Regions from separate parts of the Glaciecola petra genome, predicted to be linked through region 3. Evidence: predicted binding sites of a transcription regulator. Region 3 holds the regulator's gene; each other region holds the start of a gene.
The links. Region 3 encodes sigma-54, which starts transcription at its own class of promoters, with help from an activator protein. Its sites were predicted from a motif close to GTTGGCACGNNNNTNGNNT; they were not measured.
Positions count from the first base shown of each region.

Region 1 (10,796 bases), on a different contig from region 3:
ATCAATGATGGCTTTTAAATGTTGGATTTTTTCTACCGTATGAGGAATAAATTGCTGACCACCAAAGCCCGGATTGACAGACATTAATAATACGTAATCCAACTTTTCCAAAATATAATCGAGCACACTCAATGAGGTCGCCGGATTCAATACTAGCCCAGCCTTGCAACCTAAGCTTTTGATCAATTCAACACTTCGGTCAACGTGCTGCGAAGCTTCAGGATGAAAACTAATCATATTAGCTCCCGCTTTTGCAAATGCTTCTATCATGTTGTCCACGGGAGATACCATAAGATGCACATCGATATCGGCGGTAATTCCATAGTCACGGAGAGCTTTGCATATTGTTGGGCCAAAAGTTAAATTGGGCACATAATGGTTATCCATTACATCAAAATGGATAATATCTGCTCCCGCATCTAAAACAGACGTGACTTCTTCTCCTAAACGCGCAAAGTCTGCTGATAAAATAGACGGCGCTATAAGTGGTGCATGCATAAGAATTCTCTTTTTAATCAAAGTATAAGTTTAACGCATTTTATGAGTGAATATGAAAAGCTTTTTTAAGAAAGGGCTAAGCTTTTTTGTAAGCCGTAACACAAAAGTGTTTTCAGCGGCATTAGTTACCCTGCATTAAAATGGTGAGGGTGACTTAAAAAGGTGCAAAATATTGGTGGTTTGTTGTCGTCTGTGCTATTTTAGCGCCTTTAAAGCTATGTTAAGAATCATACAAAAACCGTAAGCACCTGATTTTGTTTGCAATATTATTATTGTTTAAAGTTTGGCATTGTATTTGTATAAGTCTTCGTAGACCTAGCTTCAGACTTGGTCAAAACAATAAAAATAACAAAAAAACGACACATTGCTTTTTTTTATGACATTTGAATAGGTATGGAGAACACATGAAACATTTAAAGAAAACCGCCATCGTGACTGGCTTATTGGCATCAACAATTATGGCGTCTACTGCGCAAGCAGAAGTCTCGGCAAACGTTGGCTTAATGAGTGAATATCACTTCCGCGGTATCGTGCAAAACGGCACAGCAACTGCTAACGGTGGCATTGATTATTCTAACGGCGGTTTTTATGCTGGTGTTTGGGGTGCTGACGTAGAAGACGGTCTAGAAATAGATGTGTACGGTGGATATGGTGTAGAGTTTGACAGTGGCCTTAGTTTAAGTGCTGGTGTAACCACTTATTTGTACACAGGTGATTTTGATTCGGGTTATGATGAATTGAATCTAGGTGCAGCGTTCGGTAAATTCAGCATTGAATACACTTTCGGTAGCTGGGATGGTGCTGTTGGTGATGAAGCAGCGACTGAAGCAGACTACACGTTTTTGGGTTTGAGTTTTGAGCACGAAGGTTTTTCTGCAACTTTTGGAACATTCGGTGATGATTTCGAAGGCGAATATCTTGAGTTAGGATACGGCTTCGAGTACGAAGGGTTTGACCTTGGTATATCTGTCATTTCTAGTGGTAACGACTTAGACAATGACGAATCTGTTTATTTCACAATAGGACGTTCATTCGACCTATAGTAATCGACTGATTCCTGCTTTGCACAAAATACGTGCAAAGCGTGCAATTGAAAACGCCAATCAGCTTATGCTTTTTGGCGTTTTTTGCTGGATTGATGTATTATCTAAGGTGATAGGAGGATGTTTATGAAATCAACGCAGAAAAATCCAACTAAAATGTTTGCGACCGCAGCGCTTGTTAGTACGTTAATGATGTTCATTATAAGTGCTGTTTTTGCGGAAGCTTCAGCGCCTTGCTTAAATGCATATGAACGTCAAAACAAAGTCATCATTGATACTTCTCATCATCAAGGAACGCAAGCCACACTGGATAAACCCATAGGCTTATGCAATAGAAATGATCAACAAATAGGTTGGTTAACATGGATATTTAAGCAAACAGATGCCGCGGACTTTCACTACTTAGACTTACTCGAGTTACTGTCTAGAAAGTAGTTATTATTTGTAGATATCCCATGAAGAGCTGAAAACTTATCTGGAGCTAAATAATCATGGAATTTGTGAAATACTGGTTTGGGATAGTAAAAAGTGTCTTTGCTAGTTTTATGGGTATCCAAACTAAACAACAATATAATAAAGATACTAATATGCCCTCATTCTTGCCATTTCTTGTAGTAGGAATACTCATGCTTATTTTGTTGCTGTTTACAATTGGCTTGATGGTTACGTGGATTACCTCTCAACACTAGGGTTGAGGGATACTTGTTCAGACTCCGACTCCGACAAATAACGATTTAAAAAATATACCAGTTGATCATGTGGGATAGGTTTCGACACTAAAAAACCTTGAACATAGTCACATCCTAGTTTTTGTAGTGCCATAAATTGTCCTTCAGTTTCCGCACCTTCTGCAACAATTGACACTGAAAGTCCATGTAACATTTGAGTGAGTGAACCTACGATCCTTTGTTGCCTAGGATCCTTGTCTATATTATAAAGCAAAGAACGGTCAAGTTTTACTGTGTTATATGAAAATGCAGTTAAATAAGATAGTGAGGAGTAACCAGCACCAAAATCATCTATGGCAATCTTGTAACCCGCATTTGTCGCATCTTCTATCCATAATTTTGCCGTTTCGAAATTAGTAATCAATGATGTTTCAGTAATTTCTAATTCGATTCTTTTAGGGCTAATATTATGCTCTTCTAGCACATTGTTGATAACACTAAGCGCTAGATCGTTTACTAACTGAGAAGGGCTAAGGTTAATTGAAATAATAATATCGTTGCGTTCGATTGAATCTAAATAATGAATTTCATTGACAACGTTATTGACTATCCATTCAAACAGCATATTCATATTCTCACTTTCTTCTAATACGTCTATGAATATTGGTGGCTCAATAAAACCTAAATCAGGGTGTTGCCAACGGCATAATGCTTCTAATTTAATAACTTTTCGAGTATTGCTGCACACTATTGGCTGAAATACGACAAATAGCTGATTATCTGCAAGGGAAGCAATAAAATCATTTTTAATCGTAAATCTTTGCTGTGCGGCGTCACGCATTGAGTCATCAAAAAACTTATAACAGTTTTTACCATTTTCTTTTGCTTGATACATTGCGATATCTGCGAATCTAAGCAATTTGTCGGCGTCAATTTCGTCTCCTTTTTGCTTTGCAATGCCAATACTAGCGCTAATAGAAATTCTGGTGTCGTAAATATGAAAAGGTGCTGAAAAGAGGTCAACTACTGAATCAGCCATCATGTCCAAAGATTCGCTTGAAGAAAAATTACTAAAACAAATTACAAATTCGTCGCCACCAATTCGATATACCTTAGTAAATTTATTGACAACACCTTTCAAGCGATAACCAATCTTTTTTAGCATGATATCGCCGGCTTCATGGCCTAAGTTATCATTGACAGGTTTAAAACCGTCGAGGTCTAAGAAGAATATCGCAACCTCGTTAATACTCGGATCAGTATTCATATTGATGAGGTCTTCAACCAATACATTTCGTGTGAATAAGCCCGTTATTTGATCTATGGTTGCTTGTCTAACCAAGCGCTTTTGAGAGGCTTTGAGTTGTTGCTCATAGGTTTCTAGTACGTCTATAGCGTGTCTAAATTCGTCTTCTAATTCATGTAATTCATCATTGAAATGTGATTTTGTTGGTTTGCCTAATCGATACCGCGCGATATTATATTCTTTTGCACCAATCAGCTTGATGGCGCGTTTTAGCTGATTGATTTTTGAAATTGGAATAAAAGAGAAGAGAATTAAAAATAGTAAAATACCAAACGTCATTGTAGCGAAAATTACAATCACTTGTTCTTTCTGATTATTTTGTTGCTCCAACAACAAAGATATATCTCTAATAAATAACAGTCTGATATCTTCGCCAATACCATCTATTGTTTCAAACCATACATAGTAATCACGTACATTAGTTTTAAAATGCATCCCTTCACTCTCAAGTTGCTCAAATTGAGAGCTTGAAAGTGGCATTTGGAATACTTCGCCGTTTTTCTCAGAACCGGTCATAATATCAACCACATATCGTGAAAGCGTATTGTTTTGGCTTGAGTAAGCCGTCGACGGAGAAATAATGCCAATATCGCTGTTTACCACTGAACTCAGAAAAATGATCGATGGCGCAATATCAGATAATAATGATAAGGCCCATTGGTCACCCTCAATGGTTACTGGTATGGAAGATGATAACTCACATACAAAATGACAAATGATGCCAGATTGAGGTCGTAACTCTTGGGCTGCAGACATTTGCATTTCAAACATATCTTCTCTTGGAAAACGGCCATACTCGATACTCTGTTGTCCGTTTGAAAATGACATCGAGGACAAAGAAAAACTAAGTTGAATACGTGACCATATAGGATCAAAAAATGCTTTAAAGTCCTGTGATGGGCGGTTATTTAAGTCGCTCAGCATTACGATTTCTTCAGCCGAAAGAATCTGCTCTTGAAGGTGTTGTTCAAGCAACTGACGTGCTGATTTTCGATGGGTATGTTTAATGCTACTAATATTTTCGTCGAAAGAACGTTTTTGTTGTATAGACACAAACGTATATGAAGCACCCAGTGATATGACTGCTACACAAATAACAAGTATTAAGGTCTTTGCTAAGAGGCCACTAATATTTATCATTTTTATTTTTTTGCACTACATTAGGGATTAACATGCTATGTCTAATAATTCCTTCGTAACCAAAGCTTTTGATCACACTCTTCACTGACATGCGTCTATTGGGCTTGATATATTTTTGCTAAAACTGTGTTCACTTAGAAATTATCGGCCGAAATAATTATTAGATTAGAATCGATTTCAATTTTTTTATCTTTGTTTTCTTTAGTTTTTTAAGTTATTAAGGCGTATAAACAGCCATTAATTCCTTACAAGATTTTCGTATTTTTCCGTTACAGCTGATTGTTCGCGCCACATCAAATTTGACGATTTTATCTGCTTTAATATAAAGAGAAAGTGTATCGGGTAAGCAATGATTCGATATAATGGTAGTGACGCCGGAATGTTTGGCGCGTTCAGCTAAGTCGACTAATCTTTTGTGATCGTCTACATCAAAGTTTGTGCCTGAATACGCGGTGAAACTTGCTGTTTTGTTAATAGGAGAATAGGGTGGGTCACAATAAATAACATCTCCTTTGTTTAGCTTTTCAAAGGCAAAAGAGAAATCTCCTTGATGAAACGAAGCATATTTTGCGCGTTGGGCAAAAGTACGGATCTCGTCTAAAGGAAAATAAGGACGCTTATAACGACCAAAAGGGACATTATAACCGCCACTCTTATTGTAGCGACACAGGCCATTATAACCTGCTAGAGTTGTTTCATTATTGCTAATATTTATGATGTATTTAGCCTAAGTGGTTGAATTACAAATTTATTATTAATCATAAATTGTTCTTATGAGCTAAACTTTGACTTTGTCATAACTTATTGAGTTGAGACGAATAAAAAACAGTTCCGGCAAAATATTATGATTCAACGTGCAATCGCTATTGATTCAATACTATAGTTGATTACACCCACTCAATAAAGACTCCAACTTTCAAATTAATAAGGCTAATAACCTTTTAAAATAGTTTTGACCATATAAATACTTGCGTATTATCAATAGTCAGTGATAATTCAGAATCCTTTTCAACGATTAAACGAGTTAAACTTGATTTCAAAGGCCAATACAAAAAAATTAGCTTACATAGGCGCGAAACCCGGTACCAACTCGACTAAAGGCAGGGATTCTGACTCATGGTATACACCCCCAGAATACTTGGATTCTGTTAGGGCGGTATTAGGTAGCATCGATTTAGACCCATTTTCCTCTGAAACAGCGAACGAAATTGTTTGTGCAGATAAAATTTTTACCAAGCAAGATAGTGCTTTTGATAATGACTGGAACGTTGGTGAAAATATAAGTGTATTCATGAACCCGCCTTATTCAGCGGGACTATGTGGGCGCTCTGTAAATCGATTCATCGACCAATATGAAGCAGGGCACTTTGCTGAAGGCATCGTATTAGCAAATAACGCGACAGATACTCGATGGTTCAGTGCCCTAGTAAGCCGTTGTTCTGCTATTTGTTTTACTAATCACCGAATAAGCTTTTGGAACGCTGATCGAAAAAATGTTTCTGGTAATACTCGTGGCCAAGCATTTTTCTATTTTGGAAGTAAACGGCGGGCTTTTCAAAAGAAATTCGAAAAACATGGATTTGTGATGATTCCAGCCAAATAGCCGTATGTCTGTGAAAGGCATTGATAAAATAGGTGGCAATAAGGAATTAAGAGCAGAACTTTACCAGGGAGCACTATCAATGATTAATGTTTTGCCTGATAAACCAAAAACAATGAAACAAAAGTGCCTGAAAGACTTAGTCCAACTTGCGTGTGTCAAACGAGCATGTATTGCACTGGCTAACAAAACGGTACGATCGGCATGGACTTTGCTGAAAACGAGTGCGCCATATCAACCTCAAATGCTACTTAACTAAGAAAGATAACAAATATAAATTTAGCAAGTTTTAACACTTCTCACATCCATAAACAGCGAATGATATTGATTGAACAATCTGCTGGAAACCTGCAATATCCGCAAGCATACGAAGTTGAAATTTCGAAAAATGCAACAGATGCGAACACATTGAAGGCTAGAGGTTAACTATTTAAATAAAGAATCCGCATACGCGATCTCGACTTAAAAAAATAAAGCTTATTAGATATAGTTGTAAAATAGGTGGAGTCGATATACGGACATTAGTAAGCAAAATTCTCTTAGGACTCAAAGCTCATTTCACCGACGATAAATGAAGCCTTGATAGGCCCCCCTGTGGTGGAAAAGCGGTATTTCGACTTTGTCGATTATCTGTGTGAAATTTTCAATATTATGGACGTTAAATAACACGAAATTTGCTAAAATTCTTAAGCTGATAGTATCTTTTTGTGCATACTTTTACTTATCAATACACATTTTAAAGTTCTGATGTTACTAATTAGGGTTTAATAATAGAATGTCAGTACTCATGATTTTTTGAGAGCTTGTGCGCTTCAACAATATTGTCTAATTCATGTAACACACCGCATTCCCTGATTTTCTTGTCATCATCGCAAGCAGCACGCATTGATACCAGTGTTTTTTGAAGCGCATCTAGTTCAGTTATTCTTTGTCTAATATCATCGATATGTTTGTCAATCGTAGCATTAACACTTTCGCAACTGCTTTCTGGATTAGCTCGTGTTTCTAGTACTAAACTAATTTCTTCAATCGTCATATCTAACGCACGGCACTGCTTAATAAAAAGCAACTGCTTTAACGCATCGTCTGAGTAACTGCGATAATTAGACTGCGTGCGTTCTGGTGCACTTAGTAAGGCTTTTCGTTCATAAAAGCGAATTGTTTGAATACTTAGGCCTGTTTTATCTGCTAACTGTCCTATTTTCATTTTACTTTACCTGATGCGCTTGACTCTATACCAAGTATAGAGTTTACACTTGTGTAATAAGTCAGTAAAGCGAGTGTTTTTTTATGAGTGGGTGTGGGTGCGACATTGAAATCAAAGACCAAGAACAAAAAAAGGTGTTGTATTGGTTATTAGGCATTAATGCCGTGATGTTCGTCGTTGAAATGAGTGTAGGGTTATTGGCTGACTCAACAGCGCTTATCGCAGATTCATTGGATATGCTAGCGGATGCAGTTGTTTATGGTATTGGTATTTATGCAGTGGGCAAAACCATTATTCACAAAGCAAACGCTGCAAAAATAAGTGGCTATTTTCAATTAATACTTGGCCTCATTATTTTATTTGATATTGCTCGTCGATCGATATTAGGCAGTGACCCAGAGTCATTGTTAATGATGGGGATGGGTTTTGTTGCCTTAATCGCCAACGTCATATGTTTATTAATCATTAGAAAACAGAAGAGTGGTGAAGTACATATGCGAGCAAGTTGGATTTTCTCGGCAAACGACGTCATTGCCAACATGGGCGTAATATTAGCGGGCGTGACGGTTTACCTATTTGACACTCGCTGGCCCGATTTAGTGATTGGCCTTATTGTGTCTATCATTGTTTTACGCGGTGCAATTTCAATATTAAAAGACGCCAAACAAGAGCTTCGCAATAACAGTCAATCTATCGGAGAAGCATTATGAATTTCACGCAAGCAGCACAACCTTATGTAGAAGAAAAATTAAGAGATGCGCAACAAGCATTTACAAATAAAGATGATGAAGCAGGATTCAAAGACCTTGAAGATGCACATGTAATTGGGCAGCACTCTACTTTTCATCATACTCGAGTGCACTATGAAATGCTGAAATTTGGATTAAAACAAAGGGACATGAAAGAAGTCGTCGGGCAAATATTTAGAATAATAGGTGCCATAACGAAAACCGCGATAGGCTTGTTGCCAGAGGGCAATACGGGTGGTTCAAATGTAAGCCCTTTTAAGCCCATGCCTATTTCACGAGCAAATAAAGCAATCTTGAATAAGATCAAACATGCACAGTCATAATCATTCACATAGCCATACGCAATCAGATGGCAATTCAGACGATGCATCAAGGCGAATTGGCTGGGCGTTCTTTTTAAATGTGGTGTTCACCATCATCGAGTTTATCGGTGGTTGGCTAACCAATAGCACCGCTATCATGGCAGACGCGGTGCATGACCTCGGCGATAGTTTGTCAATTGGCACAGCTTGGGGATTGAACAAGCTTAGCGATAAATCAGCTAATAAAACCTTCTCATATGGATATAAGCGCTTTTCTTTATTGGGCGCGTTGATTAACGGTTTAGTGCTCACGGTAGGCTCTATTTGGATATTGTTTGAAGCAATCCCACGTTTGGCTGCGCCTGAAATGCCCCAAGTAGAGGGGATGTTAGCCTTATCTTTTTTTGGTATGGCCGTAAACGGTTTTGCCGCTTATAAACTAAGCGAAGGAACGTCATTAAACGAACGAGTGCTTAATTGGCACTTGCTAGAAGATGTTCTCGGTTGGGTGGCAGTATTTATCGTATCCGTCGTATTAATGTTTAAGCCTTGGGCGATTTTAGATCCCATCCTGTCCATCGGCTTTACTTTGTTCATCCTCTTCAATGTGTTTCGTAACCTAAAAGAAACCCTGATGCTGTTTTTACAAGCAACGCCAGATGAGGAGCAGATGTCAAAAATCCGAAACGACTTGCTTGCAAACGATAAGGTAAGCGACCTCCATCATTTTCATATTTGGTCTTTAGACGGAGAGCGAAATGTTATGACCGTCCATCTTGTTCTCGAAGGGGAAGTCAGTGTTGAAAACATTCAGTCATTAAAGGAGAGCATACAGAGCTCATTAGCAAAATATCATTTTGAACATACGACAGTAGAGCTAGAATTTGTCGATGAACAATGTCGTGACGAAGTAGAATAGGCTTGGTACACTCATAACAATGAAGAATCTAAAACACATAAGTTACATCTTGATCTCGCTGATACTCTTTCAGTCTTTTTCTGCTGTGGCCAATTCCTTAGATTTTCATGCAATCGATACACAACATCTGCAACATGAACACCAGCATTCAAAGCACAATCAAGCGTCAAATGATATTCCAACTAAAGCGCTTGGTGAGTCAGCAAAAGTAGATCACCATAACCCTGCCGATTGCCATCATTGTGGCCACTGCCACGGCACGCATGCACAGTGGTTAGGTCAGCACAATATCTACAATTTACAAGCTGTGGTATCTATACACCACTTTAATTATTTGGATGCGATTATCGACGCACCCATCAACCGATTACTACGCCCACCCAAAACACCATCCTAATATCGCTTTCGATAGTGTCGCGCTGAAAAACTTGCGACGCTGAATATTGATAAATTATTAGGATGTTCTAATGAAAATGTTTCATATTTCTGTGCATGCACGCGCCATTACGTTTGCTTGCGCATTGGGCTTAACCTTGAGCCCACTTACCGCTCAAGCGGTACAAACTAATCGCTATATAGATGACGGTGTTCAAGCGCCTATGCGAGAAACGCTGAGCCTTGAAGATACGGTAAGACTTACACTTGCCAATAATCCAAGTTTGTATGAGTTTGAATTTAGACAGCGAATAATTGACGGTGAATCAAAAACCGCCGCGCTTAAACCCGCACTGAACGCTGGGATTGAACTAGAGAACTTTATGGGAACCGGCGAGGTGTCGGGCATTAAGGAGCTTGAAGTCAGTTTGACCTTGTCATCTGTACTACAGCTCAACGACAAGCCTAGCGCAAGGTTGAATGTACTTTCTGAGCGTAAAATACAACAAGAGGTGGAAAAGAAAATACGCACATTAGATGTCCTCGGCGAGCTGAATCGTCGGTACATCAAAGCACTCGTATTGCAGGCCACCTTAGATGTGCTAAACGATGCACAGACACTTGCACTCTATACCTATAACGCAGTTGCTAAGCGGGTTGATGCAGGCGCGTCACCATTGCTAGAGCAAAAACGCGCCCAAGCCGCGCTAGCCCAAGCAAAACTCGATGTTAAATTGGCTCAAGAAAGTCTTCAATTTGCATTGCGCAGTCTTGCCATTATGTGGGGCGAACAAACGCCCACTTTTAAGCGAGTGGAAGGTCAACTTTTTGCGTTTCAAGACATCGGGTCATTCGAGATGCTTTCTGCCGCTATCCAAAGCAGTCCGCATATAGACCTGTTTGCAAAACAAAGCCGCGTTCAAGCGGCGCAGCTTAGATTAGTGCAAGCCAATAATCGAGCTGACATTGAATGGACGGCGGGTGTTCGA
Region 1 covers NZ_JAVRHX010000003.1:236,873-247,668, reverse strand. Annotated here, with positions in the region: gene rpe (ribulose-phosphate 3-epimerase) at 1-498, opposite strand, end outside; gene RM552_RS11915 (TorF family putative porin) at 903-1,541, shown strand; gene RM552_RS11910 (hypothetical protein) at 1,668-1,976, shown strand; gene RM552_RS17765 (DUF2970 domain-containing protein) at 2,033-2,230, shown strand; gene RM552_RS11905 (putative bifunctional diguanylate cyclase/phosphodiesterase) at 2,214-4,568, opposite strand; gene RM552_RS11900 (Dam family site-specific DNA-(adenine-N6)-methyltransferase) at 4,873-5,364, opposite strand; gene RM552_RS11895 (DNA N-6-adenine-methyltransferase) at 5,686-6,258, shown strand; gene RM552_RS11890 (hypothetical protein) at 6,269-6,514, shown strand; gene cadR (Cd(II)/Pb(II)-responsive transcriptional regulator) at 7,034-7,462, opposite strand; gene RM552_RS11880 (cation efflux transmembrane domain-containing protein) at 7,546-8,172, shown strand; gene RM552_RS11875 (DUF3703 domain-containing protein) at 8,169-8,534, shown strand; gene RM552_RS11870 (cation diffusion facilitator family transporter) at 8,521-9,432, shown strand; gene RM552_RS11865 (hypothetical protein) at 9,452-9,829, shown strand; gene RM552_RS11860 (TolC family protein) at 9,900-10,796, shown strand, end outside.
Region 1: the regulator sigma-54 is predicted to act here: its motif matches at 781-799, upstream of RM552_RS11915 (TorF family putative porin).

Region 2 (10,796 bases), on a different contig from region 3:
AGGCAGACAATCACTGAAAGCGACTATTATAAATAGCAGTGGTATCCCTTGGCATACTCAATTGATAAATGACGGACAATTTATTCAAGAAGGCAGAGAATATCGTATTTCGATAGATGTGAAATCAGATAAAGCGGGTTTTGCAATCCTCTCGGTCGATCAAGATCAAGCGCCATGGGCTAACTTGGGTTTGCGTCAAGCTCTGCCTTTAACTACAGAATGGCAAAGCTATGTTGTGACATTTCGTGCGACAGGTGATGACTTTGCTGCACGCTTATCATTGCAACTCAGTGCAGGTCAAACAGCGAGGAATGTGTGGATAGACAACGCTGGGGCTGCCGCTAGTTGCGGCGCAACCGTAATTGCAAGTACTAATCTTACGATTGTACAAGGTCAAGGCTCAGGGAATTACCAAGCCGGAGATGAAGTGCCTATAACTGCGTTGCCACCAGAAGAGGGCTATTTCTTTTCACATTGGACAAGTAATAATGGTGGTAGCTTTGCCGATGTTAATTCAGTTTCAACCAGTTTTACCATGCCTGAAGGTGTTGTGACATTAACAGCACACTTTTTACCAGGTGTGGCAGCTGATGCAAATGTCTCCAGCGCTCGCCGTTGGAATGAGGTCTTACTGCAAGCCATTCGCAATGACTTTGCAAGACCAACCGTGCACGCAAGAAATCTCTTTCACATATCAGCCGCCATGTACGATGCTTGGTCGGCATATGGAACAATTGAGACACCTTGGTTACTGGGTAAGACTCGCGCAGGAGTGAACTGTTCAGTAGACAGCTTTACACCACAAGAAAATGCACAAACATCTCGAAACGAAGCTATAAGCTATATGAGTTATCGTCTAATTCAACATCGCTTTGTTAATTCGCCTGGGGCAGAAAGAGTTGCCTTGGATACAGAAGCTATAATGAGTTATTACGGATATGATCCAGCAGTTGATACAATAGATGTAAGCTCTGGCTCTGCTGCTGCTTTGGGCAATTATTTGGCACAGTGTTATATCGATTTTGGTTTATCAGACAATGCTAACGAACAGAATGATTATGCAAATCTACATTACCAAACGGTCAATCCTGCCCTTGAACCTGAATTACCAGGAAACCCCTTTTTGTCTGATTTAAATCGCTGGCAGCCTCTCAAATTAGCTTTATCAATTGATCAATCAGGCAATGAAGTGAGTACTCAACCCGACTTTTTGAGTCCCGAATGGGGACAGGTCGTTCCATTTGCATTACGGCAGACAGATTTGAACGTGAATAATAGAGACGGCTTTGATTATTGGCTATATCATGATCCAAGCATGCCACCTCAAGTAGATTCCGGTACTTATAAATGGGCATTTTCGTTGGTATCCATTTGGTCTTCATATTTAGATCCATCAAATAATCAAGTTATCGATATTTCTCCGGCTAGCATTGGCAATACTCAGTTGTTACCAGCACAGTTTGATGAGTATGTTGATTATTATGACCTAAACAATGGTTTTGGTTTAAATCAAGGATATGTCGTAAACCCTAAAACAGGTGCACCGTATACACCCGAATATGTGCCCGTTGGAGATTATACGCGTGTGCTTGCTGAATACTGGGCAGACGGGCCTGATTCGGAAACGCCTCCTGGCCACTGGTTTGTTATATTGAATTCAGTGACTGAGCACCCTCTTTTAGAGCGTAAATGGAACGGTGCAGGAGTTGAATTATCAAATTTAGAATGGGATGTAAAAAGCTACTTTGTGTTAGGAGGAGCTATGCACGATTCTGCTATTGCCGCATGGGGAGCCAAGGGTTGGTATGATTATATAAGGCCTATAAGCGCAATCCGAGGAATGGCAGACTTAGGGCAGAGCTCAGATTTTCTTTTGCCCTCATGGCATCCTAATGGGATTTCTTTAGAACCAGGCATGATTGAGTTAGTTGGTATTGATGATCCACTCGCAGGTGAGTTAGGTGAACATATTAATAAAATTAAAGTGTTTGCGTGGCGTGGTCCAGACTATGTTGACGATCCGCTCACTGATGTCGCTGGAGTGGGATGGATTTTGGCAGAAAATTGGTGGCCTTATCAACGCCCTAGTTTTGTAACTCCGCCATTTGCAGGTTATGTTTCTGGGCATTCTACGTTTTCAAGAGCGGCTGCTGAAGTGATGAGTTTAATAACGGGGGACGAATATTTTCCGGGCGGCCTAAGCACGCTCACCATACCTCAGGATAATTTCTTAGTATTTGAAAAAGGGCCTAGCGTATCATTCTCTTTGCAGTGGGCGCGTTATCAAGACGCGGCAGATCAATCTGCTTTGTCACGAATATGGGGCGGAATACACCCACCTATTGACGATATTCCCGGCCGACTAATGGGCAAGGAAATAGGCATAGATGCATTCGACAACGCTCAATTGTATTTAAATGGCGCAGTTGAATAACTGTATTACGCTTTTAGTTTATTTGGTTTAGTGTGTCGTATATTTGTTGCGACATGCTCTTCTGATTGCTGCCGAATAAAAAACGTATACTGATGCCTGGTGCCCAAGGGAAGATCTGTACGCCTTCTCTAAATCCAACGTTTACACCGCTTAAGTTAAAGTTGTTTGCAACAGGTACAAATATTCCACCCACACGTTCATTATTGATAACTTGGCTATGGTTAACCAGTTCGCCCATAATTACCGGGTAATGATTTGGCAGATAAGCACTTGGTCCTAAAGTATTGACTAGAGCTCCAAAATTGGTAATAAACGAAGAGCAACTAAGTAATACTTCTTGTTGAGTACTGCCGCATGCACTATGAAGGGGTACAACGCCATCGCCTAATCCAAGCACAAAATTATTACCAATCTCGTTGGGGGCAGTCCCAACAAAGCGCAAGCGAGGAACTGTTTGTGCTTGTTGAGCGATATTTCTGGCATCAACAGGTCGTAAATCATTTATAACGCCTAGCGTTGCTGGGGTTGGGGTAAAGCCTAAAAACAAGGAAACCACAAAGCTCAAAATGGGGTTAGTTGATTGACCTAGTGCAACGGTAGTAGCAGCGTCTGCTAGTTCAGTGCCACCACCTGCTCCAGCCATATCTAATACCAGTAATATTTTTACCCTATTACCACTAATACCCCATTGACCGAGCCTAGATATGGCATCCCTAAGAACTAAATCACCTGCTGAGTGGGTAACAAAAATACAGCCCTCTTGGCAAAGTCCACTTTGACTAATATCTTCAAAATGACGTCTAAATTGATTTTTAATTTCACCTGCGACTCGTTCACTGCTTGGCCAATAGAAGTGCTTACTTGCTTTGTCACTCCAGAACTCTCCAAAGTAGGCGATTGAGCGCTCAAGTAAAACTTGCTCTGAAGACGCAGGGTTTGCTAATTCATCAGTGTCGAAGCCATGCACCAATATCACTGGTTTCCCAGCAATATTGGCAAATGTATTAGCGCTAATAAGTAGTAAAAGAATCATAGCGAAACGAAGTTTGTTCATAAATATCTCTCTTAATTTTATTAGCCTAGATATATGGTCTAAGACATTTTAATTTACATCAGCTGTTTGGTTTAACGTATCAAACACGTGCTGTGACATTGGTTTTTCATCACTATTTACCAAATAGCGTACGCCTAATCCTTGTGAAAAGTCAAACACGTTGACGGCTTCATTAAAGTTAACGTCAAAGCCATTAATATCGACGTTGTTGACTACAGGAACATAAAACCCGCCCACGCGGTCAGCGTTAATCACTTGGCTATGGTCAACTCTTTCGCCCATTAGCACAGGAAAATGATTGAACAAAAAACCACTTGGACCAATATCTGGCGCATTCGTATTGGTTAAGATTACGCCATAATTTGTTAACTCAGACGCGCAGCTGTATATTGTTTGTTGACTGCTTGCGCCACAAGCGCTATGCAGCGGCACTACGCCGTCTCCCAAACCTCTCAAAAACCCATCTCCTGCACCTTCGCCCGTTCCAACAAATCGCAGTCGAGGTATGGCTTGAGCCTGTTGCGCGATATCTCTAGCGTTAGATGGTCTTAGGTCATGTAATACGCCCAAATTATTGGGTGTTGGTATAAAGCCAATGTATAAAGAAACAGCGGCTGTTACAGGAAGTGGCAAGATAAATGTGCCGTATGAAACAACTAAGGCTAAATCGGCAAGTTCAGTACCGCCACCTGCTCCAGCCATGTCTAGCACGGTTAGAATTTTTACTCTATTAGGATTAATGTCCCACTGACCCAAACGTGATATTGCGTCTCTAAGGACTAGGTCCCCAGTTGAGTGAGTGACAAAGACACACCCCTCTTGACATAAACCACTCTCTTCTATCTCTTGGAAATGCCTGCGCATTTGGTTTTTAATCTTACCCGAGACACGCTCACTACTGGACCAGTAAAAATGTCTATCAGCTCTGCTCGTCCAAAAATCATTAAAATAATCTTCAGACCGTCTTAATAAAACGGAATCAGAATTGGTTGGATTACTTAGGTCTTCACTGTCGAAACCATGGACTAAAATCACAGGTTTACCCGCTAATTCAGCATATGAAGTTGCACTGAATATGCATAGTAAAGCGATTAATAATTGACGCGATATTGTTTTTATTTTCATGTTAGTTGCCCCCAAGGCGCTTTAAAAAGTTTGCTCTTTCGTTTACGAGTTGGTTTTTATATTCTATGTCGATATAGCGGTCAAACTGATATCCAGAAACTTTGTACGTACTTGAACGACTGGTTCCTGGCACATCAAAATTTTCGTTTTCTTCGGCGCCGCGTTTTATTGTGAAGCCCACTAGTTCATAGGGACCTTCTGAATTACTCGCTTTAAGTGCGCCAATGTGAGCCTTAAGCACTAATTCGTTATTGATTGACGTCAACCTACTTTCTCCTTGTAGATTAATGAGTGCACGTTTAGATTTTGCGTCTATCAACAAGGCGCTCACAAAATAGTACCCTGGCTCTTCAACGTCGAAAATTAAAGGAATATCAAGGTGTTCTTCATTTGGATTTGCGTTACCAACATCTATAAGCGTAGCTGACGCTTGGGTATAGCGAAATACTAGTGCATTAGGGAAAACTTCGCCATTTATTTTAGCATTGATATTTAATGATATTTCACCCTTTAGAAAGTGATTGTCAAATTCAGCAAGATCTTGAGAAAGGCCAAAGGATGTTAGTGCTTGATTTCCGTTTTTAACAAAGGAAACATTGTACGTTTTTTGTGTCTCAATATTTACTAACTGACCAAAAATTTGTATCTCGTTCGTGCCATTTAGGCCACTAACATCGACTTGGGCTTGCAGTGTATCGCCATAAAAATATACTTTCTTGTCGAGCATTGCTGAAACAACTATCTCACTTCCAAATTGGTCCTTATAGGGAATAGAAGCAGCATTGGCTTGTGTGGTTTGTTCGCCATTAAAAATATATGTGTTTTGAATGGGAAGGGAATAGGGCGGATATTTGTTCATCTCTATAAATGAATTAGAAATAGCATCTATTTGCGCTTGTAAATGGTTTAGTTCTGCAGCGCTTTCATTTACCTGAATACTTTCTTTTGGAGCCTTTGTGGCCAATGCCACATCTTTTGTTGGTACATCCTTAACTAGATCAGATAAATCTTCTTGTTGCGTTTCTAAATCACTGCTTCCTACTACAAAGTAAAAAGCAAGTGCACTAATTAGCACCAGCGTAACAGTTACTAAAATGTGCTTTCGTTTCATGAATTTTCTCAATAAAGTTTTTATAAATAGTTAAAATATTAAAAAGCATTCACAGGCTTAATCACCGATTTAAATGTCAAAAGAATAATTTTAATGTCAAAATATACTGACCATTTATTTATGTATTCAAGATCGTATCTAATACGGTTGTTCATACATTCTAAGGTTTTTGTTTCACCTCGATAACCATTCACTTGTGCCCAGCCAGTAATTCCAGGTTTGACTTTAAAACGTAAATTGTATCGACGAATAAGAGCTTGATGTTCGTCGTCAAGTGCTAAAGGATGGGGCCTAGGCCCAACAATCGACATCCTGCCTTGTAAAACATTTATAAACTGAGGGAGCTCATCCACCGAATATTTGCGCATCCACTTGCCGTGTTTAGTTATTCTACTATCATTCTTTTGAGCTTGTTTAAATACTTGGTCTTCTGGGTTAGATTGCATAGTGCGGAATTTATAGATGATAAAACTCTTCCCGTCTAGACCGTAGCGTTTTTGCTTATAAATAATTGGACCTTTTGAATCCATTTTAATCAAGATTGCAAACAATAGAAGTGGTAAACCAATTACCAATAAAATAGCGCTAGAAATGAAGATATCCATTAGTCTTTTTATAAGGTTATTGTCGCCTAGAAGCGGAGTTTCAATAATACTGACTAGAGGTTGACCGTCTATACTATCCCAACTTGCTCTTAGTAAATCAAACGAGTAAAAATCAGGTGCATAATAGATAGCTACATTTGTTTGAGATAATTGGTCGATAAACATTTGGATACGTTTTTGTGCACTCATGGGGAGCGTGATATAAACAATGTCGACTTCGTTGCGCGCTATTTTTGATAATAGTACTTCAAATTGTTCATGTGAAAATGACTGGTCAAGTCTCGCGTCACGTTTCGTATTTCGAGCGTCAAAAAAGCCAACAAAATGCAAGCCCATCCATTTATTTGATTGGATAGATTTAAACAAGCTTTCACCAATTTCAGTATGCCCAACAATGGCGACTCTGCGAAAATTGTGTCCAACTTTACGCAGTGAATATGCGACCGTTCTTAAAACAAATCTGGAAATTGCCAAGCAAACAAAACTTACAGAGAACCAAAGCACCAAAATGTCAGAAGAAACCGGCATTTTTTGTTCAAATAAGTAGACTAGTGTGCTTATGCTAACAAAGGTACTGCCCCAATATAAGAATAGTTCGCCAATTTCTGAAAGTATAGGGGTTGTCCTGAATGAGCGGTAAAAAGACAAACTCATGGCGAAAGTAAGGAAAATAATAAGGGTTAAAGCGAGGGTAAACAAGTAGTCATTTGTTTCTTCAATTTCAAGAAAATAAAGCACTCCCTTGAAGCTACCAATGATGAAGAATAAGTCAAACAGTATAATTAAGATTATGAATAACGCGCCGTAGCGGTGAAGATAACCTTTATTAAATTGCACCGACATTAAAAAACTCCTTAACTACGCACGCAATAGTATGCAATTTAATTTGCGTGTTTCACACCTGTATGTCATGTATATAATGTAACGCGCAATCAACAGATAAACAATAGCAGAAATAATATACTTCAAACGCCAAATTAATAAAAACTCAGGTAGTGTAATTAATCAGAGTTAGTTTTTATTGCCGAGCTACATAATCGTTGGGTTGCACGTCGCCTAATAGGCTCCTGTCAGCAGCCTCAACAGTGGCGGTGTCGTTATATACTTGTCTGACTACAAGTGTGGTGGGGTGCAGTACAAATTGGCGATATTCTTGGCCAAAATTGTCGGTTATTTGTTTCACATTGAACAAGGTCAGTTGATCACCCTGTTGTACTTGGTGAGAACGCCCTAGGTTTATTTGCAACTGATTATTTGCTACGGCTAAAACTCGTCCCATGGTTGGTTGACAGATTGCAAACTCTTCTAAATCGGTTACACCTTGTTGGAGCATAGTTTTGATATTTTTGCCATATTGACTACGCCAAAATTTATCTGAAGCAACGTCTATGCTATCGGTAAATTGAAAATCCCAAGGCGCTTTGCTTTCATAGCTTTGTCTATATAGTTCTTCACCAGTAGCGCCGTCAACTAAACTAAGTGTAAAGTCGAAACTACGGATGCTGTTTTCAGTTTTAAAGGGATTAAAACCAGCTCTTTCATATCGGTCTACCGAAATATCGTTAAGCACCACATTGACAATGTACTGAGTATTTGTTTTATTCGCTAAGGCCTGAGATTCTCTTGGTACATTTGCCATATGCCAATCAAATACGTAAGGCGCAACGTGAGTTATTTCAACACTTGTGGTAATTTTGTCTATGAGGGATTGTAGTTTGAGCGCTGTGACTTTTCCGATATCTTGAATTTGTCCATCGGCAGCCTGAGCTTGAAACTGAACCGGAAAATAGGTCGTCGCAATCTTTTTTGTATAGTCAGCTGCACTGCATTGAGCATCTTGTGCAAATATGTCAGCTCTAATAGAAACTGTCACAAGTCCATCCTGATAAACTTCGTCGATTAATTGAATGGTATTCACTTCGCCATTAGCACGTATTTCTAAGTGTTCGTCCATTAGTAAACCATTCGTCATTTGAGACACACTTCTAACTGAAGCACCTGCAAACAAAAGTGCCTGTTTAATCGCTTCTTCGGTGGCTTCTTTGCGCGCGGCCTCTTTATTTCCATTAACTACGACTGCTTGCCCCGTTGCTGAAAACCACGCTGCGTTGCTGGTCGATGCAATCAACAACAGTCCACAGCTAATAACACTGAGTCTAATAAAAGAGAAACACCCTACTAATATGTTTAGAAAAAAAGGTTTGAGCAGTATTGGTCCATGTTGATGGTGTGCTTCAATTATTTTCATATACCGCCTCTAGTAAGGGTTTATTTAGCTGACTGCTTATTTACTCCAGTGTATTCAAGTTGTGTGCCAAATAGTCTTGCTGAATGAGCTTTGTTTTTAATTGTGATGCTTGTGGCACATGACTTGCTAAACATTTATTAGAACTAATCTCATGATTACAATCTTAAGGTATTTTTTATGCAAAAAAACAAACGTAGTGTGTTGTCTCGCCCAGGCAATCAAATGGCTAAAGCGAGTGTGTTATTGCTGGGTCTCACCTTGGGTGCTTGTGAGAGTTTAATTACAAAGCATGTTGAATGGGAGACCATAGAGCCAGAAAATTATCCAGTGCTTAACGCAGTTGGTTATGCCCCAATTAATGCGCAAATCGCAAGCGATGCTGCTAGTAAGCGACTGATGGCAATAAAAGCATCTAAATTAGATGCATACAGAGAACTTGCTGAGCAGGTGTATGGACAAAAAGTTGACGGTCAGCAAGAGCTGGCAAATTTAGTATTAACAAATAATGCCTTAAAGTCTTCTGTTGAAGGGGTAATTAGAGGCGCAAGAGTAGTGAAAACATATCCTGTAGGTGATGACACTTACGCAACTGAGCTTGAACTAGATATGGAAAAAGTACACGCGATATATTTATCAACCGCTCAACCTAAACGAATAAGAAAGATTTCGTACTATTAATAATAGTACACACGCTTATGTATATTTGACCAATAAATACCAAAAAATCACGCTTAATGCGTGATTTTTTTTGGTAAGGATTTATGTTTTATATAAAAAAAGACTTTGAACGTTATGCGCTTATGCCTTTAGTAGAACTATTGCCAGAAGCTCTGCCAGAGCGGTCGTAGGTCATCGATTCTTTCGCTCGTAATTCCATCATCAAATTACGCAAATGAACCAGCCTTAGCTGCCCCTGCTCAACAGATTTTGCATTGATTTGCGTTAGATATTTGCACTCAAACATAACTTGCTTGCATTCGTCTAGCATAGGTTCGCAGTTTTCACTGACGGCACCAGCACTCTCAGCGCGCTTGTATAGTGTTTCGACTGCTGAGTCTTGCGACTCAATATTGTCTAGCAAGACTTGCTTTTCGTTTAGTAACTGCATCAAGGTCTCAGGTTCGCGAGAGCTTATGAGATGTAGCTCTTTTTCAAGCAGCCCTTTTAAGCTTTTAAGAAGCTCAAGCTGTTTTGAAATTGCATTTTCAAGACTTGTTGTCATAGTTTATACTTTCACGCCAAATATTTGAGACTCTAAAGCGGCAATCTTTTTAGCAAGTGTTTCAGGGTTTACCTGATACTCACCGTTCGCTATCGCTTGTTTTATCCGGTCAACTTTTTCTTGATTAACCGGCGCTTCAGATCCTTTTTTCTGGACATTAGCCAACTGCTGAGCAGATTGAGTTAATGAAACAGAGTCCTGTTTAACAGGTGCTTGGCCGCTGCTATTTGCCCCTGCTTCACTAGTTACTCTTCCAGGTTGACTTTGAGCTTGCTGCCCTAATTTAGCGGCATCTAGCTGTGTTTTATTTGTATTGTTTACATTATTAATTGACATACATTCCTACCAATTGAATTACCTCTATGCAGGGTATCGACCCTTTGTCACGATTCTTTAGTGTTATTCGTAAATAATGTCAGAAAAATGCCGCTTATAATTTGAAGAGTAGACTTCTGACTATAAATCGGAACTTTTTGCTTACTAAACACCATGTAAATCCTCGCTACTATCGACTAAAGCAACCTTCATACCAACATTAGATATTAACCGATACTTCACTGGTACTCGTAACCCTTCCGTATACTGTTTTATCGGATGAAGTATTTTTTACCTGAATAGTATCGCCGAGAGTACCGTCCTGAAGCGCTACACCATAAACTCGGAGCGACAAACCGCCGCTAATGGCAGCAATTGTAATTCTGTCGCCTTTGCATACGTAACATAACATTCGACCGTCTATAATATTGCCTTCGCGCATTCTGCGCTTTACCCTTGCTCCTACGATGTCTTCTTTTTTGCTGAAAGTAGGGCCACGTAGTTTATTTTTGTCTATTTCAATAATTTTTAGGTTATTAGCTGCCAATAAAGTACCTGGATTTAAATTATCAGCACTCACAACTACTTTTTCCACAATCGCGACGGTAGCATTTGTGAATAAATACCAATTGTTGGATGCGCAAGAAAGTTTTACAGAAATATTGCTTTGATTTGCTTGCAG
Region 2 covers NZ_JAVRHX010000001.1:633,285-644,080, forward strand. Annotated here, with positions in the region: gene RM552_RS02795 (carbohydrate binding domain-containing protein) at 1-2,434, shown strand, start outside; gene RM552_RS02800 (hypothetical protein) at 2,448-3,488, opposite strand; gene RM552_RS02805 (hypothetical protein) at 3,537-4,613, opposite strand; gene RM552_RS02810 (hypothetical protein) at 4,615-5,724, opposite strand; gene RM552_RS02815 (undecaprenyl-phosphate glucose phosphotransferase) at 5,763-7,172, opposite strand; gene RM552_RS02820 (flagella assembly protein FlgT) at 7,348-8,577, opposite strand; gene RM552_RS02825 (LPP20 family lipoprotein) at 8,800-9,255, shown strand; gene flgN (flagellar export chaperone FlgN) at 9,368-9,799, opposite strand; gene flgM (flagellar biosynthesis anti-sigma factor FlgM) at 9,803-10,135, opposite strand; gene flgA (flagellar basal body P-ring formation chaperone FlgA) at 10,335-10,796, opposite strand, start outside.
Region 2: the regulator sigma-54 is predicted to act here: its motif matches at 8,630-8,648, upstream of RM552_RS02820 (flagella assembly protein FlgT).

Region 3 (10,796 bases):
CCAAGCTTATTGAGAATGGTTAAGGTTTTAGTAATCTTCACGCTTTTTGTCACATTTTTAGTCGTTATTATTGATAGGTTTAAAATTGCTTACAGTGGTATCGTCATTAAGCAGATTTTGAGTACTAGGCGTGTTTTCTATTTTGGGTGTAATTCGTTTTAATTCTCTGTGCTTAACTTGTGCATCACCATGACTATTTTTAAAAGCTTCATAGAGGGCCTGTGCCACATAAACTGACCTATGTTGCCCACCCGTACATCCAATAGCAATAGTGACATAGCTTCTGTTATTGCGCTCCAAATGTGGTAGCCAAGTTGTGACAAAGCTTTGTACTTGCCAAATGAGCTTCATTACCAGGGGTTGCCCAGATAAAAATAGCTCGACGGGTCCATCTAAGCCGGTTAAAGGGCGTAAGTCAGGTTCCCAATGTGGATTGGGCAAAAAGCGGACATCAAATACATAGTCACTGTCTTTTGGCAGGCCATATTTAAATCCAAATGATTCGAATACAATGACCAAATCAGAGCTTTTTTTACCCAAAACACGTTCTCTAACTAGTTCGGCTAAATCGTGGACTGATAATTGATCAGTATTGATATGAAGGTCGGCTTTCTCAGCTACAGGAACCAGAATTTCTTGCTCGGCGCTAATAGCATCAATCAAGGAGTTACTTTGTTTAAAAAGAGGGTGTAGTCGCCGAGTTTCACTATAACGCTTAATCAGTACGTCATCGCTGGCGTCTAAAAATATAATAGTGATATCCCAAAATTCAGGGAGATATTCGAGTAACTCACTAATTTCATTTTCTGTTTCGGGCATGTTTCTAACATCAATACTAACCGCAACAAGCTCGTGCTGTTCAACTACTGTATGTGTTAGCGTGGGCAAGAGTGAAACCGGAATATTATCAACACAATAATAGCTCAAGTCTTCTAAAGCTCTTAAAGCGATTGACTTTCCAGAACCTGAACGCCCACTTATTATTAACAGTTTCATGATGTTTATTATGCCAAAGCTGCCACTATTTGGTTTTTAGTTTCTGCTTTTCGGATGGCTTTTACAATATCTTTATTACTTAATTTGCGCGCGATACCTGAAAGCGCTTGTAAATGTTGGTCTGTTTGCTCGTCTGGTACCAAGATAGCAAAGAAGATATCGACTGGATGACCATCTATGGCATCAAATTCAATTGGGTGATTGCTTGTCACAATTACAGCTATCATATTGGCCAGGCCTTTTATCCTGCCATGCGGTAACGCGATGCCATTGCCTATGCCAGTACTGCCCATTTTTTCGCGGCTAATTAAGCTACTTAACACTTCAAGTTGGTCTAATTCAGGAGATTGTTTCACAGCAATTTGAGAAATGATTTCAAAGATGCGTTTCTTACTGTTGCACTCAACCGAACATTGAGTCCGGTCGAGTGAAATGATGTCGTTTATTATCATTGATATTTCTTAACGATGGTTAGTATATCGTTTATTCTTAAAGGAGCTTAAAAGTATAGAGCTGGCATTTGAGTCGCTCTAGTTAATGTCGTTTTAACTTTTCTTTATGCTTAATAACCTGTCGGTCTAGCTTGTCTATCAAGCCGTCAATGGCTGCATACATATCGGTATGTTCATTGTTGGCGAAAACTTCACCACCGTTTAAATGCATTGTAGCTTCAGCTTTTTGACTCAATTTCTCGATGTTTAAAATTACATGTACGTTGTTGATATGATCAAAGTGCCTCTCTAATTTTTCAAACTTTGTATCAACATAGTTGCGTAATGAATCGGTGATTTCTACATGATGACCTGTCAGGTTAATTTGCATATAAATAATCCTCTTTTGCTCGTTTACACGAGACTTTTTCGCTGATTGGAAGGGGGAATGTTTAAAGACTCCCGATATTTTGCAATTGTTCGCCTAGCAACGTTTATGCCTTGCTCAGCGAGCATTTGTGCAATTTTGCTGTCACTTAATGGTTTATGGGATGGTTCGTCAGCGACCATTTTCTTAATAAAGGCTCTAATAGCAGTAGACGAACAGTTTTCACCTGAGTCTGTTGACACATGAGAAGAGAAAAAGTATTTCAGCTCAAATATTCCCCTAGGGGTATGCATATATTTTTGTGTGGTGACTCGAGAAATGGTCGACTCGTGCATATCTACCATTTCAGCAACATCATTGAGTACCATGGGCTGCATTTTTTCTGGACCTTGCTCAAAAAATTCTCGTTGCTTTGCGACAATACAATGCGACACTTTGAGTAATGTTTCGTTACGACTTTCTAAACTCTTTATAAACCATTTTGCCTCTTGTAAGTGAGACTTGATATATTGAGAATCGTTCGGATTTTTTGTCGTTTTTGACAACTGAGCGTAAGTTTCGTTTACGGATAAAGCCGGCAATGCTTCATTATTTAATTCTACCGTCCAAATTCCTTTTTTCTTGTAAACGTTGACATCGGGTATGACATATTCAGGTTCTCTCGCAGAAACAACGCTACCAGGACGGGGATTTAGGGTTTTTAGTAAACGCATGACTTCGCGTAATTGGTCTTCTTTAAGCCGTGTTTTACGCATCAACGTACGGTAGTCTTTGCTGCTAATTAAATCGCTATGTTCTTCAATTAAAGAGCGTGCTTGTTCCAACCATGGTGTATTCTCGTCAAACTGTTGCAATTGTACTAACAAGCATTCTTGTACCGAGCGAGCTGCAGCGCCTACTGGGTCAAAACGTTGAATTCGTTTGAGCACGCATTCTACTTCGTCAAGTTCAATTTCGGCGTCATCTAAGCTCTCTAGTATCTCTTCTGCACTCACTGTCAGGTAACCTGATTCATCCACTGAATCAATAATAGCGATGGCGATAGATTTATCTGTTTCACTAAAGTGGGTCATTTCTGTTTGCCACATTAGATGGTCTTGAATGCTCTCAACAGTTTCACCTTGATAAATAAAATCGTCATCGGGATTGGTGCCCACCATTTTAGTAGGCGCTGAACTGGAGCCTAGGTATTCGTCCCAAGAGGTATCTACTGGCAGGTCGTCGGGCAATTCTTTATTTTCTAAAGCCTCATGACTGTCCATTTGATCAGAGCCATCTTTCTCGCCATTGATTTGTGTTTCGGTATTTTCTGATGCACTTGCCGACGCGCCCGCTGTTTCAGAATCGGATTCGCTTTGGTTGCGGTCATCACGACTCTCGTTTTCGAGTGACTCTAACAAGGGGTTAGAATCGAGGGCTTCTTGAATTTCTTGTTGTAAGTCTAATGTGGAGAGTTGCAACAACTTAATCGCCTGCTGCAACTGTGGCGTCATTGTTAGCTGTTGACTAAATTTAAGCTGTAAAGAAGGTTTCATTACATTCCTATCACTACAAACGATTCACACATATTAGCTATAATCACCTATAAAATTAATTTGTTTAACAGTCTCGTATCGCCTTGCTTATTCTCAATATAACATATTCTTTTAATGTACTTATATTAAGTGTTCCTCAATTACTACATCGACAAACACCGTCCATTCTTTTGCATGATTATTTAAATAATCGAATAAAGTTTACTCAAAATAACTACAAAGAAAATTGCTCACCTAAGTATACATCTCTTACTGTTTGATTTGATAGTACTTCTTGCGCATTTCCAGAAGCAATTAATTCGCCATGACTAACAATATAGGCTGTTTCACATACATCTAGGGTTTCTTTGACATTATGGTCAGTGATCAGTACTCCTATACCGCGCTCTTTTAATTGGTATATTATCTTCTTTATATCATTTACAGAAATTGGGTCAACACCTGCAAATGGTTCGTCTAGTAAAATAAATTTAGGGTTGGCTGCAAGCGCTCTTGCTATTTCCACCCGTCTTCTTTCGCCACCAGACAAGCTCATGCCCAAATTATTACGTATATGATTGATATTAAAGTCGTCGAGTAATTCGTCGGCTATTTGTTCCCTCTGGTTATTTGAAATATCTTTGCGTGTTTGCAAAATAGCCATCAGGTTTTCATAAACACTCAATTTCCTAAAAATGGATGCTTCTTGTGGTAAATAACCAATACCTTGCCTGGCGCGTTCGTGCATTGGTTGCATGCTCACATTTATTTGATCTATAAAAATATTACCTTTGTCTAAGGGAACCAAGCCTACGATCATATAAAAGGTCGTTGTTTTACCCGCGCCATTAGGACCAAGTAAACCAACAATTTGGCCAGTGGAGACTTCAATACTAACGTCTCTAACGACTTGTCTCGATTTATATGATTTTGCTAAGTTTTTTGCGCAAAGTGTACTGTTCACGACTATTCGTCTTCCTCGTTTTCATTCTCTTTACTTTTATCTGAGGGTGTACTATTTGAAAATGCACCAGGGCTCAGTACAGTGGTAACTGGGCCGCTGCTATCTGCTGTACTAGATGCGAGAATTTGTTCCTTTGCCATATCAAAAACGATGGAATCACCAGTAACCTGAATTTCGTTTTGTACAATAGATGCCACACCTTTGAGTGATATTGTACGAGCTCCGACTTCGTATACTATTTCGTTAGCTCGTGCTTCAACCATAGTACCGTCTTCTAAGCGTTGTTTATAGCTGGCAGGGTTGCCGCTGGCCATAATGATTTCTTTGCCTTTACCGGCGGCCGCATCGGCTTCTACTCGTTGTGCCAATATTTCCAAGCTACCTTGTCTAATCACTACATTATCAATAAATATAGAGGTTTTCTTTTTGCCATCGAGTGTTTGACTATTCGATACTAAGGTAACAGGTAAGTTAAAGTCAGTACTGATGGCATCGACTTTTGAGGCTGTAGCACTTTCATCTTGAGCCGTGCTTTGTTGATTTTGCATGGCGTGCGCCACCTGAATTGAAGCTAACAAGACAGATGTCGCGATTATTTTACAAGCTAGGCTTAAATTGTGTTTGTACATGATCTTTTAACTCGTATTGTTGGGTTGTTAAATCCCCAAATAAACCGACACTTACTACAGAATAATCAAGTCCGCTTATTTCGACGATCTGATCGGACATTAAGGTCTTATTTTGCAAATTTATTTCTATATACTCGGTGTTGATTTCACGCACATACTCTTCGGTGCGCAGATTCACAATCTTAACATTCTTTTCTAACTGAATGCGATTATTGTCGTGCAAGGTTGCTTCATTGGCGGTTACTTGCCATGGCTCACCCGAATCTAAATAAAGCGTATAAACAGGGTTGGTGAACACGGCAAAGCCTAACTCTTCATAATGCTCCATTTGTTCTGCAGCCATTTGATGGCTTAGCTTACCCTCTTTGTCATACAATTTGCTATTTAAGTTCACTGCTTTGTAATTGGGAATAAGTGAACCATCTCTATTGTTTTCATTTAATGCGTCCTCTGGTTCCAATAGTGTGGGTAAATAAAGTGCTAACACCGCTGAGAAAATTAGCGCAATACTCCATCCTATTCGGTTCATAAGCTTGCACCATGACTAAATTCTAATTTGTTATTTACTTGCAAAAACAAATCACAAAACTCTCTAACTGCGCCCTTGCCACCGCCTAAACTTGTGATGTAGTTTGCTTCCCTTTTTACCATTGGGTGCGCATCATTTACGCTTGCTTTTATTGCACTGTGAGCAAATAAGCCTAAATCTGGCATATCATCGCCCATACTCGCTATTTGATAAGCTTTAAACCCACTTACTTCCATTAATTCAATCATTGCGGTATTTTTATCTTCGCGCCCCTGAATAATGTAATTCACGTTGAGTGATTGCATTCTCTTTTCGACAATGTTTGACTGTCGGCCAGTAATCACTGCCGTTTGGATGCCGCAACTTGCTAGGGCCTTTATGCCATATCCGTCTTTTGTATTAAATGCTTTGAGTTCTTCACCATTATTACCCATATAAATATTGCCGTCGCTGAAAACGCCGTCAACATCAAATACAACCAGTTTGATGGTTTTACACTTTTCAAAAACCGACGCAGAAACAGTGCCGTAGAGGGTTTTAATTTCAGACATTTACACTACCCCAGCTTTAAGCAGCATATACATATTAAGAGCGCCGATGGGCTGATTTTTTTGGTTTAATACAAACAAAGCGGCTATACGCTTATTTTGCATAAGATTAATTGCATCGATTGCTAAACTATTTTCTAGCAAACTAATACCGCCCTGAGTCATTACATCTCTCACTAAAGCGGTATGGATATCTATTTGTTTATCTAAAGTTCGGCGCAAGTCACCATCACTGAAGATGCCAATAAGTTTATTGTCGCCATCCACAATGCCAGTAATCCCTAGGCCTTTGGACGATATTTCCAGTAGGGCTTGCTTTAATGTGGCGCTGTCGTTAACAATAGGCATGTCTTTTCCGCTTACCATGACATCAGATACTTGCAATAAAAGACGTTTTCCAAGTGCTCCACCCGGGTGAGAAAAAGCGAAGTCCTGTGCAGTAAATCCCTTAGCTTCAAGTAATGCTATGGCAAGTGCATCACCAAGGACGAGCGTCGCGGTGGTACTGGTAGTGGGGGCTAAACCCAATGAGCATGCTTCTTTTTCAACATGTAAATTAAGCACAACTGCTGCAGCTTTGGCCAAGCTACTGGTCATATTATTACTGATTGCGACAATCGGCACGCCAATGCGTTTTATTGACGGTAATAAGCCTATTAACTCGCTCGTTTCGCCAGAATTAGAGATACCAATTAACACGTCATTTTGACTTAACATGCCAAAATCGCCATGGTTGGCTTCGCCTGGGTGCATAAAAAAAGCAGGAGTGCCCGTGCTAGCCAATGTTGCTGCAATTTTATTCGCAATATGACCTGATTTACCCATGCCACACACTACAACTTTTCCTTCGCAATTAAGCAGCAGTTCACATGCTTTTTCGAAGCTTTCATCGAGAGAGCTTGCAAGCGTTTGCAATCCTTTGACTTGAATATCGAATGTATGTTTTGCAGATTGTATATAAGTCATATCAATTCTTTACAGCTAAATTAGGTGAGTCGGGCCAATAACCTTAAACGACAATTTATTGCACCATATTAAAAATGGCTACATCCAAATAGCTAAACTAAAACAGCTAAACAAAATCAGGAAAACAACACAAATTGATAACCAATAAATATGCCTAATAAAATACTGGCTTCTATTCGATTAATGCGTCTAGTCCCTTTTAAGTTAAAACAAAAAATAAATAATAATATTGATAAGCCTAACATAACTAGCGAGTCTCTGTTAGCTGCATTGCCATCAATAACAGAAGGGTTTAATAAGCCAGGCATTGCTAGTACCGCTAAAATATTGAATATGTTTGAGCCAATGATATTTCCCAATGCGAGGTCATCTTCACCTTTTAAAACACCAGCAATACTTGCGGCTAACTCGGGCAAACTAGTACCAATTGCGATAATAGTTAAGCCAATGACAAGGTCGCTTATACCAAAGTGTCTGGCTATATGAACAGCAGATTCGACTAAAAAGTGAGCACTAAGTGGCAACAGAATAATGCCAACAATCACCCAAAAAATCGCGTTTGGCGTGGGTACATCACTAGGTACTTCAGTTTCAGTTTCGGCAATTAGAGGATCGTTTTTTTCCACTGTAAATGACAAAACTGCCATTCCGGCAATCACAAGCACAAAGAGGGTAATTAAAACAACCCCTTCAATTTTTGATAGGTGGCTGTCTGCTAAAAAATAAACGGCTATAAGCGTTACTATTAGCATAAGCGGCAGTTCGCGTTTCAAAGTAGAAGACGATACAAGCAAGGGTTTTATCAATACGGTTATGCCAAGCACTAGAGCGATATTAGTGATATTTGAGCCAAGTGCGTTGCCCACAGCAGTGTCGCTACTGCCTGCTAGTGAAGCCGTTGCAGCCACCACAATTTCAGGCGCGGAGGAGCCCATCGCGACAATAGTGAGGCCAATCATCATAGGTGCGACGCCAATATTCTTGGCTAAAGCTGAGGCACCATAAACAAAACGGTCTGCGCTCCAACTTAGAACGACTAAACCTACTACAAAAATGACAACATTAATCAATAACACAAAGGCTTCTTCTTCTATTAACAACTATAAGGTCGTTTTTCATGGGACAAAGGCACAACCCAATTTTTAATTGAGTTAATATATGCTGACCTTATAACTGGAGCAAATTCTAGCGATTTCAATAGAACAAATCACTTAAAACATAAAATAAATAAGATATATCCACAAAATGTACGTTTTGTTACTTTTTCTTACGTTAAAATCATTGAAAAGGGCTAAACTGTCACTATATTGGTCTGTCGGCATAGAATCGCCTAGTATGAATCTTAATCATTGAAAGTGAAAGATTTGTAATATATTGATCATGGCAACTACCGCCAGAGTAATAATTAAAACAAACAGTTCGTGCTTTAATAAAGTGATTGTTGGAATATATACGCTAATAATTACTGAACTTAAAATGCGGGTAAAGACTCTACTTTGTTTGAGTATGCATGCCGACAAAGTTACACGGTATGTAAGTACAACATTTATAACATGGAAAACCATTAGGTTATGCAAGACAACATCGTATCCATCAGTAACATGCAATTCTCCAGAGGAGAACGCCAAATATACAAAGATATTTCTTTGTCGGTGAAGCGTGGCGGAATTACGGCTGTTATGGGACCTAGTGGTATTGGCAAAACAACCTTATTGAAAATTATAGGTGGACAACTAACTCCATCTGATGGCGAAGTCCTGTTCCAAAATGAAAATGTGCATCAAGTTAGTCGAAATCGTCTATACGAAATGCGCCGAAAAATGAGCATGCTGTTCCAAAGTGGCGCGTTATTTACCAATATTTCGGTATTTGATAACGTTGCGTTTCCGTTAAGAGAACATACCAAGTTGGATGAATCAATCATTCATACTATCGTTATGCTTAAACTTGAAGCCGTTGGTTTGCGTGGTGCAGCTGCGTTAATGCCAAGTGAATTATCAGGTGGTATGGCACGCAGAGCTGCTCTGGCCAGAGCAATTGCACTTGATCCAGATTTGATTATGTATGATGAGCCATTTGCAGGACAAGATCCTATCTCTATGGGTGTTTTAGTGACCTTAATAAAAGCTTTAAATAAGGCGCTTGATTTGACATCAATAGTGGTGACCCACGATGTTTCAGAAGTGTTAGAGATAGCTGATTATGCATACATTTTAGCAAATAAAACAATTATTGGCGCCGGAACACCTGAAGAGATCAAGCAATCGGATTCGGCCCTTGTTCAACAATTTTTGCAAGGTAAAGCTGACGGCCCAGTGCCGTTTCATTTCCCGGCTGATGATTTATCTACACAGTTACTTGGAGCGTCTAAATGAGCCAAGTAGCCAATTATTTTGTCAAGTTAGGTCGTTCTGCGATTGACACTATTGGTGCGGTAGGGCAAGCCTCTTTAATGCTTTTTGGCGCCTTGTTTGCTTTTCCAAAGTGGAAAAACGTTCGTTTAACTATTGCACAAATGTATGTTGTTGGAGTGCAATCTCTTTTAATCATAATGGTGTCGGGATTGTTTATTGGCATGGTTATGGCCTTGCAAGGCTACACTATTTTAGTCAACTATGGTGCAGAAGGCAGTTTAGGGCCAATGGTTGCTTTATCTATACTGAGAGAATTAGGCCCTGTTGTGACCGCTTTGTTGTTTGCCGGACGAGCTGGGTCGGCATTAACTGCCGAAATTGGATTAATGAAAGCGACCGAACAGCTTAGTAGTTTAGAAATGATGGCGATTGATCCGCTAAGACGAATAATATCACCGCGATTTTGGGCAGGTGTAATTAGTATGCCCATGTTAGCTATTATCTTTTCTGCTATCGGGATTTTGGGCGGTCACTTAGTTGGTGTTGATTGGCTTGGGGTAGATTCGGGCAGTTATTGGTCTATTATGCAAGCAACAGTTGACTGGAACCAAGATGTTGTCAACGGGATTATTAAGAGTTTTGTATTTGCTTTGGTTGTAGTGTGGATTGCGCTATTTAAAGGGTATTCTTGCATACCTACCTCCGAAGGTATCAGCCAAGCTACGACACAAACCGTGGTGTTTTCGTCGCTAGCAATATTGGGTTTGGATTTTATTTTGACAGCACTGATGTTTGGTATTAACTAAGTTAATGCAATTAATAGTGTTATTTTTATTTATGGTAGGAACGTAATGACCAGCAGAAAAACAGAATTGTTAGTAGGAATATTTGTTGCCCTTGCAATAGCAGCAACACTTATACTTGCCCTTCAAGTCGCCAACAAGGGTATGAGTGGTGGTGGGGAAACTTATGAACTAACAGCACGTTTTGACAACATCGGCGGGTTAAAGGCGCGCTCTTCTGTGAAAGTCGGTGGCGTTGTTGTAGGACGTGTTGAAAAAATATATTTACATGAGACAGATCTCATACCTGTTGTAGTGTTAAGAATATCTGAAGCGTATAAAAATACTTTTCCTGATACAAGTAGCTTATCTATTCTTACCTCTGGCCTATTAGGCGAACAGTTTATTGGTTTACAGCCTGGTTTTATCTTTCCTGAGGATATCGTGAGAATATCTGAGGATAAAGTTTGTGAAACTACTGATAAATCTGATTGTCCATACCTAACAGATGGCGAAGAAATTATTGATACCAAGTCGGCTCTTGTACTAGAGGACTTGATTGGACAATTTTTATTTAACCAAGGAAGCGAATAATCCATGTTTAAAATTAAATACAAAAGCGTTGCTTTGATCGCCTTATTGGCTGTGTCATCGTTGCCTATAGTTAGCGCTGTGAACGCGCAAGAAACACAAGA
Region 3 covers NZ_JAVRHX010000004.1:271,337-282,132, reverse strand. Annotated here, with positions in the region: gene RM552_RS14180 (HPr family phosphocarrier protein) at 1-41, opposite strand, end outside; gene rapZ (RNase adapter RapZ) at 58-996, opposite strand; gene ptsN (PTS IIA-like nitrogen regulatory protein PtsN) at 1,005-1,448, opposite strand; gene hpf (ribosome hibernation promoting factor) at 1,531-1,818, opposite strand; gene RM552_RS14160 (RNA polymerase factor sigma-54) at 1,842-3,350, opposite strand; gene lptB (LPS export ABC transporter ATP-binding protein) at 3,565-4,293, opposite strand; gene lptA (lipopolysaccharide transport periplasmic protein LptA) at 4,296-4,841, opposite strand; gene lptC (LPS export ABC transporter periplasmic protein LptC) at 4,891-5,451, opposite strand; gene kdsC (3-deoxy-manno-octulosonate-8-phosphatase KdsC) at 5,448-6,002, opposite strand; gene RM552_RS14135 (KpsF/GutQ family sugar-phosphate isomerase) at 6,003-6,965, opposite strand; gene RM552_RS14130 (calcium/sodium antiporter) at 7,082-8,065, opposite strand; gene RM552_RS14125 (ATP-binding cassette domain-containing protein) at 8,537-9,340, shown strand; gene mlaE (lipid asymmetry maintenance ABC transporter permease subunit MlaE) at 9,337-10,125, shown strand; gene mlaD (outer membrane lipid asymmetry maintenance protein MlaD) at 10,171-10,695, shown strand; gene RM552_RS14110 (ABC transporter substrate-binding protein) at 10,699-10,796, shown strand, end outside.